3 regions of the Pectinatus sottacetonis genome follow, and region 3 is predicted to be linked to each of the others. Evidence: riboswitches for the same ligand, from Rfam matches in the RefSeq annotation. Region 3 holds a riboswitch; each other region holds the start of a gene.

Region 1 (3,268 bases), 1.7 Mb from region 3:
TTTTGTCCGCAGCCATAAGGAAAATGAAGACCTTTATGTTATTACTAATGGCAGCGGCAGATTTTTTGTTGATGGTGAAGAATTTTCGATAAGGGAAAGAAGTATGATCCGGGTAGTACCATGCTGAATGAGCATTAACAGCTGGAAAGGAAGACTTATAGTATGTTTGTGTTCAGGCAAAAGATGGCAGTCTGGAGCAATTTGCCCAAAATGATGCTGTCATTTCCGCTGCTAAGGTATCCTGGATGAAATAAACAGATTACTCCCAGCTAAAATATGCTGTCACATGTATGCATTTTTATAAGAGAATGCTATTCATGCGACAGTTTTTTGTATTAGATTAAAAGTGATGATCAACCATTTTTTGTGCGTAGTCTAAAAAATTTGATATGCTTTCCAGTGCCATTGGGGAAAGCGTTTTTAAATAATCAAACATATAACTATCTTTTTCTTCATGGAAAATTTTGTGCTGGAGAAAAGCTTTTTTCCCCAGAGGTGTTAAAAAGATACGGATTCTCTTTTTATCGTCCATATCGATCTTTTTTTCTACAAATCCATGTTTTTCTAGTTTGGCAATGCTTTTGGAAATAACTGCTCGTGATACAGAAAAAAAACGTGCAATTTCAGAAATGAACATTCCTGGATAATCACCTAAAACTTTTATTAAATGGATTTCCCCCCTATATAATATAATTCCTCTGCCGAAGTTCATTTTTTTCATTTTACTATTTGCAATAGTTTCGATAAGGCCTACTAATTGTGATGAAATTTGTGTTTTTTTATCCATATATCTATTTTATTAATATTTTATTGTGGATTCAAGTTAAATTTAATAAATAATTTATGCTATATTTGTAACCCTGGTTGACAAAAACAATATAAATTGTTAATATACAAGCATAAAAAATATTATGCAGCTAAAAAAATTTAATAATATCAGGTGCTTTATTGCTTAATAGAGAAGTTTGGTGAAATGCCAACGCGGTCCCGCCACTGTAATGAGGAGCTATCACAAAATATACCACTGGATATATATCTGGGAAGGTTTGATGAACAGCAATGATCCATAGCCAGGAGAACTGCCTGATAAAAATCACCGTTTTACCTGCGAGCGATGGGGAGGAGATTAGCAATGCCTTGTTATAATGAAGATTTGTTGATCATATCAAAATTGATCGTCAAGTCTTTTTTTATGTCAAAATAGTTTCTAATTTATGATAAAAGGAGATATTTTATGAAAATGCCAGATTACAGTCCGAGAATATTTTTTAATATATTGCAACAGCAAAAGGAAACCCAGATATTACTAGCGGCTATTCGTTTGGATGTATTTTCCTTTTTAGATGAAGCAAAAACTGTTGATAAAGTGGCTGATTTAACGGGTTTCGACAAGGAAAATCTGGGACATTTGCTGCGGGGGTTAACATCTATGGGAATATTGGATAAAACAGGTCATTTTTATATTAATAAAAATGAAGCAGCAGTTTATTTATCGAGAAACAGTCATTTATATTTAGGAGAGTATTTTTTGTTTTGGGATAAAAAAACACATCTTAATAATATAGATGATTTAGTAAGGTTTGGAGCAACTGCTGCCAAAAATTCCGTTTTTTCATTTTATGATTTTCATGAGCTGGCACGTTTGGCTGATACGGAAATAAAGACTGGAAGAGTACAGTCGCTGCTGACTTCTTCTAGAACTTTTTTTAGCAAGAAACAAAAAATCCGTTTGCTTGATTTAGGGGGTGGCTCCGGCAGGATGGCAATAGAATTCATTAAAGAATATCCGCAGTCAGAAGGAGTTGTTTTCGAAAAGCCTGAAGTTGCTGACATACCAGGTAGTTTTATAAAGAAAGAAAACTTAACTGGAAAGCTTTCTATATTGTCGGGCGATTTTTTAACAGATAATTTAGGAACAGGATATGATTTAGTTATAGCATCTGGTGTACTCGATTTTGCGGGAGTACAGCTTCAAAATCTTTTGGAAAAAATATATCAAGCGTGTAATGACGAAGCGTATCTTTATCTTGTAAGCCATAATGTCAATAAAGAATTGACAGCTCCTAAAGAAGCTGTTCTTAATTGGTTGTCCAGTAATTTTGCAGGATTCAATATTTTAACTCCCAAGCCTGAACTTAGAGCTTATTTGGAAAAAGTAGGGTTTAAAGCAGTGGCTTGTAAAGAACAAAAAGGTGTAATAGCTAAACTTCAGGGTGAATGGTACCAAAAAGAAGGGAAAAAGACAGCTATATGAAAAAATATTTATTAACTATACTGGTAATTTTATTAGTAAATAATATAGGCTATTGTATGGCAAAAAATACTGATGTTTCAGAAAAAGATCTATCGGCATTTTCTCTTGAAGAAACAATAGTAACTGCTACTAAGACGCCGATAAATAAAAAAATATTACCTACTGATGTATCAGTGATAACAGCTGAGGATATAAGCAGACGTAATGCCCGTACACTGCAGGATATTATCGATAGTTTACCAGGAATTGCCATAAGCAGAAATGATGGGAAACAGACGCTTAATATTAGAGGATTTTCGTCTAGATATTCAATGATTCTTATCGATGGTCGGCGTATTCCTGCGGAACCAGATTTTGATTATGAATTGGCAAGATTGCCACTTGATAATATTTCGCGTATAGAAATTGTACGTGGCAGTGCAGCTGCAATGTATGGCGCAGATGCTTTGGGTGGTGTAATTAATCTTGTGACTAAAAAAGGAAAAAAGAAAAAATTAAAATTAGAAATAAATGAATTATTAGATAATACTACGGCTCATTCTTCACATGATTATTCTGTATCTTATGGTTCAGGGCTTAAAGGTAAAACGGAGTTTTATATTTCTGCTAATCATGTAAAAAAGAATTTACTCGCAAAAGAAAATGGAACTAGTTTTTTCCCTTTTGGTACTCGTAACAATTTTAATGCAAGAATAAATTATCATTCAGCAAAGGATGAAACTTTTTCATTATATACATCTTACATGCGGGAAAATAACCATGAATATGGGATATTTAATGGTCTGAAAAATTATAAAATTTTTACGGATCTACATAATAAAAATAATCGGCAGCAGTATAGTTTGAGCTATGAAAAAAAGCAAAAGTTATGTGATACATATATAAATATTTATAATTCAATTTGGAATAAAACTAACGATACTCTGAATCGACGCACAGGACAATATACTAATGCAATTTATGGACGAACTACATTAACAGGAATTGAAGCCCGCTCCAGTCGTAATATTAGTA
Region 2 (3,268 bases), 790 kb from region 3:
ATATATAATGTGCTGAGCATAAAAAAAACTAATAAAAAAAACATTATATCAATCATGGGAATTATTACTACCTCGGGTTTGGTAAAAGAACGGCGGTCACGCAGACGCATTTTTTTCACCTCGATCATAATGAGACTGAACCAATGAGAAGGATTGTTCCATATCCGTTAAGATGCTGTCAACCCTTTGAGTAAAATAAGCATGAATTATGAGGGCAATTATTGCTACACATAGCCCCATAGCAGTAGCTATAAGTGCTTCCCCAACACCACCAGTGATCGCCGTTGCCTGTCCTGACTGAAGATTAAAAACACTAAAAGCCGATATCATACCGCTTATAGTTCCTAATAATCCAAGCAGTGGAGCCATAGTAACAACTACGCTTAAATAATATAAACGAGCCCGGAATTTTGCCAGGGAAATACCAGATTGTATTTCAAAAAAAGCTGATAAAGCATGCTTGTCAGAAAAAGTTTTATTCATGGCAGAAGTCAAAAGCAAGGCTAGATCCCCCTTACTTTTAGTTGCCAACTCCTTGGCTTCATCTACTTTATTGTTTACCATAAGACGATAGAATCTGTCAGCAAAATTTCGCCCAGAATCAGCTTTGCTAAAATATAGTAAACGTTCAATGCCAATAGAAAGAACGAATATAGAACATAAAAGCAGAATGTACATGACAAAACCACCCTTATGAAAATAGCTGAGTCCCTGCATAATGAAATCCATTAAAATCCTCCTTAGAGATGATATTATATTACTTTTACTTATTGAGTGAAACGGAAAATAAATTCCTTATTAACATAACAACGGACATTTTGATTATAAGCATTACGAGCCGGTACAAATGTCCAGCGATATGATGTATTGATAGCAGCAGAATCAAAAGCACTTTGCCCGGATGATGAGGTAACAATAACATTTTCAACATGGCCAGAAGCACTGACAGTCATTTTTACTCTTACAGATCCTTCAATTTCTGAATCACGCATACTCGAAGGATAGGAAGGCGATGGAGCATTAAGAGGTCTAGGAGGGACTGTTACTTTAAGTCTGCTGCCATGTCCTGATCCGTTGCCTGAACCGGTACCACTGCCGTGGCCTGATCCAGAGCCGCCACCTGTGCCAGAGCCGCTGCCGCCACCTGAACCGGAACCATTGCCGGGTCCCTTGCCCGTGCCAATTCCACCACCAGAGCCACTGCCATTTCCATTGCTGCTATTGCTGCCAGCAGATTTACCAGTCCCCTGTGCAGTGTTATTATCACTATTTGCTAAAGCAGTTTGTTTAGTGTTGTTAGCATTGTCCTCCCTTATTGGTTGAGGTGCATTAGGATTAAAAGTTGATTCTGAAACAGGTTGATTTTTTTTATCATTAGAAATAGCATTTTGTGCAGCAGGTAGGACAACATCATTTTTAGTAATGGCATTGTTTTGTCCGCCACCACCGCCACCACCTCCTCCAGCGTCAGAAGAAGATGAAGCATCATCGGTATAATAAATAAGATTAGAATCAGGATAATGAATATGTTTGTTAATAGCAAAAAAACCACTTAATGCCAGTATAAGAAATAAAATCAGGTGGACAAGAATAGAGATAACCAGGCCTTGCTTATGATAATTATTGTTATTGTAAGTTGATGATGTCATAATTAAATTTCCTTAAAATTAAAGAGCACATTCAAGGAAAAGAATGTGCTCTTTATAATATCATAAAAAATAATGACATCATAATAAAACAATCCCCTTCCCATCGCTCGTGGGTTTTAACGGTGATTTTAGCAGGCAGTTCTTCTGGCTCTGGATCATTACCATACTTGCGCCTTCCCAGTTTCCCAGTGACATTAGTGAAGTATGATTCCCCTTTACAGCGGCGGGACCGCAACGGTGTAGACCGTACTTTTCTATTAAGCTTACAGCACCTGCTGATTTAATAATTGATAATTATATCAAGATAATAAATCTAACTTCTATGATATAAAGCTTTAAATTATTTGTCAAGAAATATAAATTAAACTATTAGAGCATATATATCACAAAATTTATCTATTTATAGGATTTTATGTAATATGTGGTTGTACTTTAGGGTAAAATTATTAATAATAAGTGAAATAAATAATTTTTGTCAATAATAATATTTATATTACCTATTGATTTTATATAGGTAAAGTTATAAAATGAAAATGTTTTTAAAAAAATATCGAGGGAATAAGTGTCCACTAGGACTTAATAGAGAAACTGGTAAAAACCAGTACGGTCACGCCGCTGTAACAGGGAGCAAGCCTTTTATGCCATTGGAGAAATCTGAGAAGGCTGGTATTGCAATGAACTGGAGTCAGAAGAACTGCTTATTCAGCAATCACCATTATAACCTGCGAGTGATAGGGACGGCGATTATACAATATTTATTGATATTATTCACTGGCCTTTGGCCAGTTCTTTTATTGTAAAAAGGTCATTTCCTCTTGGTAATGGCCTTTTTGTTATAAAAAAATTTATTAACTAAATTCAATATTAATAAAGTAAATGCAGCGGTTATAGCGGATTTTTAATTTAAAGGAGTAATATGATGAGATATTGTTTACGGAAAAGATTGTTGTTTACCGTCTGCTGTGGAGGAATGTTATGGGGGATGACAACAGGTTACGCTGCATCTGCGAATACGGACGAATTTGCTTTGGATAGTACTGTAGTGACAGCAACAAGAACAATAAAAAAAAGAAAAAATGTACCAGCAAATGTCAGTGTGATAACAGCAGAGAATATAAAATGCAGAAACATACATTCTGTTCCAGAGGCATTACAAATGCTTCCAGGTGTATATATGGATCAAACAGCGCAAGGAGGAATACAAATCAGAGGATTCGATTCGTCAGATATCTTGGTTTTAGTAAATGGACAGCAGATAAACGATCCATTTAGTGGTAGTGTAAATTGGGAAATACTTCCTGTAGAAAATATAGCTAGGATTGAAGTTCTACGGGGAGCAGCGTCCTCATTATATGGTGGGCATGCAGTTGGGGCTGTAGTAAATATATTTACTGTGGAAAATAAAAAAAAGCTAGCGGTAAATATTGTAAAATCATATGGAAGTAATAATACACATAAAGATGCGATATATATAAATAGTAAAATAAACAAAAAAATTTCTGTTGGGATAGGATATGAAAATAATAAATCAGCAGGATATAAGGGGTATTACTATACATCATCAGGAAGTAATATAGGTAGTGGTACTTCCACAACTACGCTGCCAAAATTAAGCAATG
Region 3 (3,268 bases):
TTAGATTATAAAAGCCTGTCTAATATAAATGCTTTTGTCCGCTCTTTTAAGGGCGGGCAAAGGGTTGTTTTTATATGAATTTGAATGAGATTGTTATACTGCATTGCTAAACCATATACACTTATTTAATATTTCATAAAACATGCTAAAAAATTTATTTATCTTAGAAGTGCATCCAGTATTATAAAAAAAATTCTGTGGCATAAAGTTATAGCAGTAAGGCATTGTCAGGGTTTATATACTGTATACATGAAAATATGAGTTGACAAAGATAAATACGGGTGGTACTTTATAAGTAAAGCTATTTAATGACCATCAGTCAATAAATAAATATGTATAGCTTTTATTAGAAAATCATTAATCGTTATTTTGCCATTATAATAAAATAATAGAATTTTTTATAAAATCAGGTATCCGTCTTTGGGGCGGATTTAAAAGGGAAGTCCGGTGCAAGTCCGGCGCTGTCTCGCAACTGTGAAGGTGAATCATGTTTCTGTTTTCCTCTTACCAGGGAGAAATATGATAATGAGCCTTAGTCAGGGTACTGCCTGCTTTATTTATCCGTATCGCCTGCGATGTACAGGTCGGGGATTGAAGACACACACTCACAGGCCGCAGATGGTTTATACTGTATTGGTTGTGATTATTCAGGTCGCATATTTTGACTGGAAGTGTGTATTTGATGACCCGGTAAGCAGGCCGCTTTAGAGAATAGAGCGTCAATTGTTCCGCCGGGCGGGATGGTTGGCGCTTTTTTTGCAGCTGAGTATCAAAGCTATATATTTTTTTGGCTGTTTTTATCGTAGTGTGATAGCAGGCTGCGCAGCATTGGTTAAATGAGAGTTGTACACTCTGTTTTTTCAGTACAGACAAAACTTAATATAGAGAAACAGGTGCCCTTCGGGGCTTAATAGGGAAGTCCGGTGAAAAGCCGGCACGGTCCCGCCACTGTAACGGGGAGCAATCCGCAAAATACGTCACTGAAGCAGCTGCTTTGGGAAGGCGCGGTAAGCTATGAACCGAAGTCAGGAGAACTGCCTGTTTAACGATCACCGCTTGACCTGCGAGGCATGGGGAGGAGATTACGTGGAACAGTTTTTTCTGTGAGCGCAATTACTCCCGCAAGGGAGTTTTTTTATTGCCGGTATTTATTGCCATAGAATTTTAGTATCCCGCACCAGTATATTTGCGGGAGATTAGCAATACTGGTATAAATAAATAATAATTATTAAATTATAGATAAGAGGGAAAATATGAGAAAAATAACAGACACCATTTCCATTATGGCGGCAATGTTTCTGGCCTTGGGAATACTCATGCCGCTTTCAGTGCGCGCAGCTCCGGCAGAAAAAATTGCCATAGTAGATATACAGCAGGTTACAGCCAGCTATCCGGGCATTGATGCTATTTTGCAGAAACTGGAAAATATGCGCAAGGCTGCCCAGAATGACTATAACCAGCGCAGTAAAGGCATGGCAGCAGATAAACGCCGGGAACTCAGTATTTCTATCGGACGGGAAGAAAGCGCAAAAGAAGATGTTTTGCTGAAACCCGTGCGGGAAAAAATACAGAAAGCCGTAAAAGCAGCCGCGGCAGACGCAGGTGTGGCTGTCGTGCTTGAGGCTGCAGTAACGACTTACAGCAGTACAGATATTACGGCGGCTGTTATTCAGAAAGTAAAACAGTAGTTTTCACTTAAGTATTTTGCCTTTAACCGTTCTGTTCAGGAGGCTGGAGGATAAAATAAAAGTTTCAGGAGTTCAATTTCACCAGATGTTTTTTATAAACCACAATGCTGTTGTCAAGGAAAAAGGGGGGATAAAAATTTTATTGCAAATGATATTTTTTGTCCACGAGGGAAAGGAGCAGTGAAAAAATATTATAGTGAAAAATGATTCATGTTTCAATGTTAGAACAGTCAAATTTTAGTTGTTTATGTAGAAAGAAGGGTCTTTTATGTCTACTTCAACTGTAGTGGCAACATTTTATAATTTTGCTACATCACTGTCAAACAAGGGGCGTCTGCGCCTGATTACTTCCAGCAGCACCAGCACACCGGCGTATACTCCTGTATCAGGGAGCGGGACTGAGTTCACTAATACCGATCCTATCGCCTTTTACTTTAACGGCGGCAGCGGCACCGGTATCAGGGTGCTGCTGGTAGAAAGAAATTATGATTCAAGCTATCAACAGACTTTTTGTACGCTTTCCGTGTATGATCCCAGCAGTTGGACAAAAACAGTCGCGGAAAATTCGTCGGCTTATGAATACAATGATGGTACTCCGCTGCTCAATATCTACAGCATCAATTCACCGGGCGGGACTGATGCCGGCACACTTTACGGTGCTGACTATACCGGAGTGAACAATGATAACGGACGTATATTCAAGCTTATTCACGATGTCAGCGGCGGAGCCGAAACCCTGACATTGGACAGCCATGATTATCAGTTTGTACCGACAACATCAGGAGCAAAAGCCCATAGTGTCGACTCGGTATTTAATACTGAATCAGGCACTGACTACGTTTATGCCGCAGCCCAGCAGTATAGTCTGTCCGGTTCGCCATCTAATCCGGCGAACTATACTTACTATAACAGTATCATTGTCAAGCTCGATCCCGGCACGCTGACACCGGTCAGCGGCGGCGGTCCGAGTGCCAGCCTGGCACCGAATGTCTTTGATTTGCAGTACTATGGCGGCAGCTTCTATGTGACGGCTCTGGGCGGTGCGCAGTGGAACCAGACTTCGTGGAAATGGAACTATACTTCACGTATTCAAAAGGTCACCACCGGCCTTACCGTGACTGATCTCGTTCGGCCGGCCAATTCAACAGAAACTGATTCAAAATACGATAATGATAAATTTGATATCCGTTCACTGGCCATTCTTGAGGATGGTACGGCTTATATCATAAATGGTTCTTACGACAGCAATTTTGCTTTCACCGGTCATTTATGGCATGCCAATATAGCCGATTTGACGGGTGATGATTTATTGTACAATACAGCTACATTGATTAGTAATGTCAGCATATCAACTGTCAACGGTTATCTGTGGGCATTATTGCCGGCCGACGAATTGGGCAAGGTCTGGGGCATGCTGGGTGATACACTGGGTGTCTATGATGCCAGCGGTATTTCCGGCAGCGCTATCGATGCCGCTACGGCCTCTGGCTGGACAGATGGTACTCCGGCCTTTAATGCAATCTCCTTGGCGATGCCGGCCGTTACCCGCCGCGGCAGTCGTGCTATTAAGTCTGTCCGTG

The links. Region 3 has a riboswitch for cobalamin ahead of I6760_RS00925 (hypothetical protein). Riboswitches for the same ligand answer to the same signal wherever they lie in the genome.
Region 1: it holds a riboswitch for cobalamin, as region 3 does, so the genes downstream of both, I6760_RS09090 (methyltransferase) here and I6760_RS00925 (hypothetical protein) in region 3, are expected to answer to the same signal.
Region 2: it holds a riboswitch for cobalamin, as region 3 does, so the genes downstream of both, I6760_RS04590 (energy transducer TonB) here and I6760_RS00925 (hypothetical protein) in region 3, are expected to answer to the same signal.

What each region holds. Positions count from the first base shown of each region.
Region 1 is NZ_WIQK01000001.1:1,928,140-1,931,407, forward strand. It holds gene I6760_RS09080 (cupin domain-containing protein) at 1-127, shown strand, start outside; gene I6760_RS09085 (MarR family winged helix-turn-helix transcriptional regulator) at 341-787, opposite strand; cobalamin riboswitch at 922-1,101, shown strand; gene I6760_RS09090 (methyltransferase) at 1,235-2,254, shown strand; gene I6760_RS09095 (TonB-dependent receptor plug domain-containing protein) at 2,251-3,268, shown strand, end outside.
Region 2 is NZ_WIQK01000001.1:1,000,353-1,003,620, reverse strand. It holds gene I6760_RS04600 (ExbD/TolR family protein) at 1-110, opposite strand, end outside; gene I6760_RS04595 (MotA/TolQ/ExbB proton channel family protein) at 97-729, opposite strand; gene I6760_RS04590 (energy transducer TonB) at 768-1,649, opposite strand; cobalamin riboswitch at 1,767-1,940, opposite strand; cobalamin riboswitch at 2,193-2,365, shown strand; gene I6760_RS04585 (TonB-dependent receptor) at 2,566-3,268, shown strand, end outside.
Region 3 is NZ_WIQK01000001.1:213,727-216,994, reverse strand. It holds cobalamin riboswitch at 392-566, shown strand; gene I6760_RS00930 (hypothetical protein) at 526-708, shown strand; cobalamin riboswitch at 875-1,056, shown strand; gene I6760_RS00925 (hypothetical protein) at 1,254-1,688, shown strand; gene I6760_RS00920 (hypothetical protein) at 1,957-3,268, shown strand, end outside.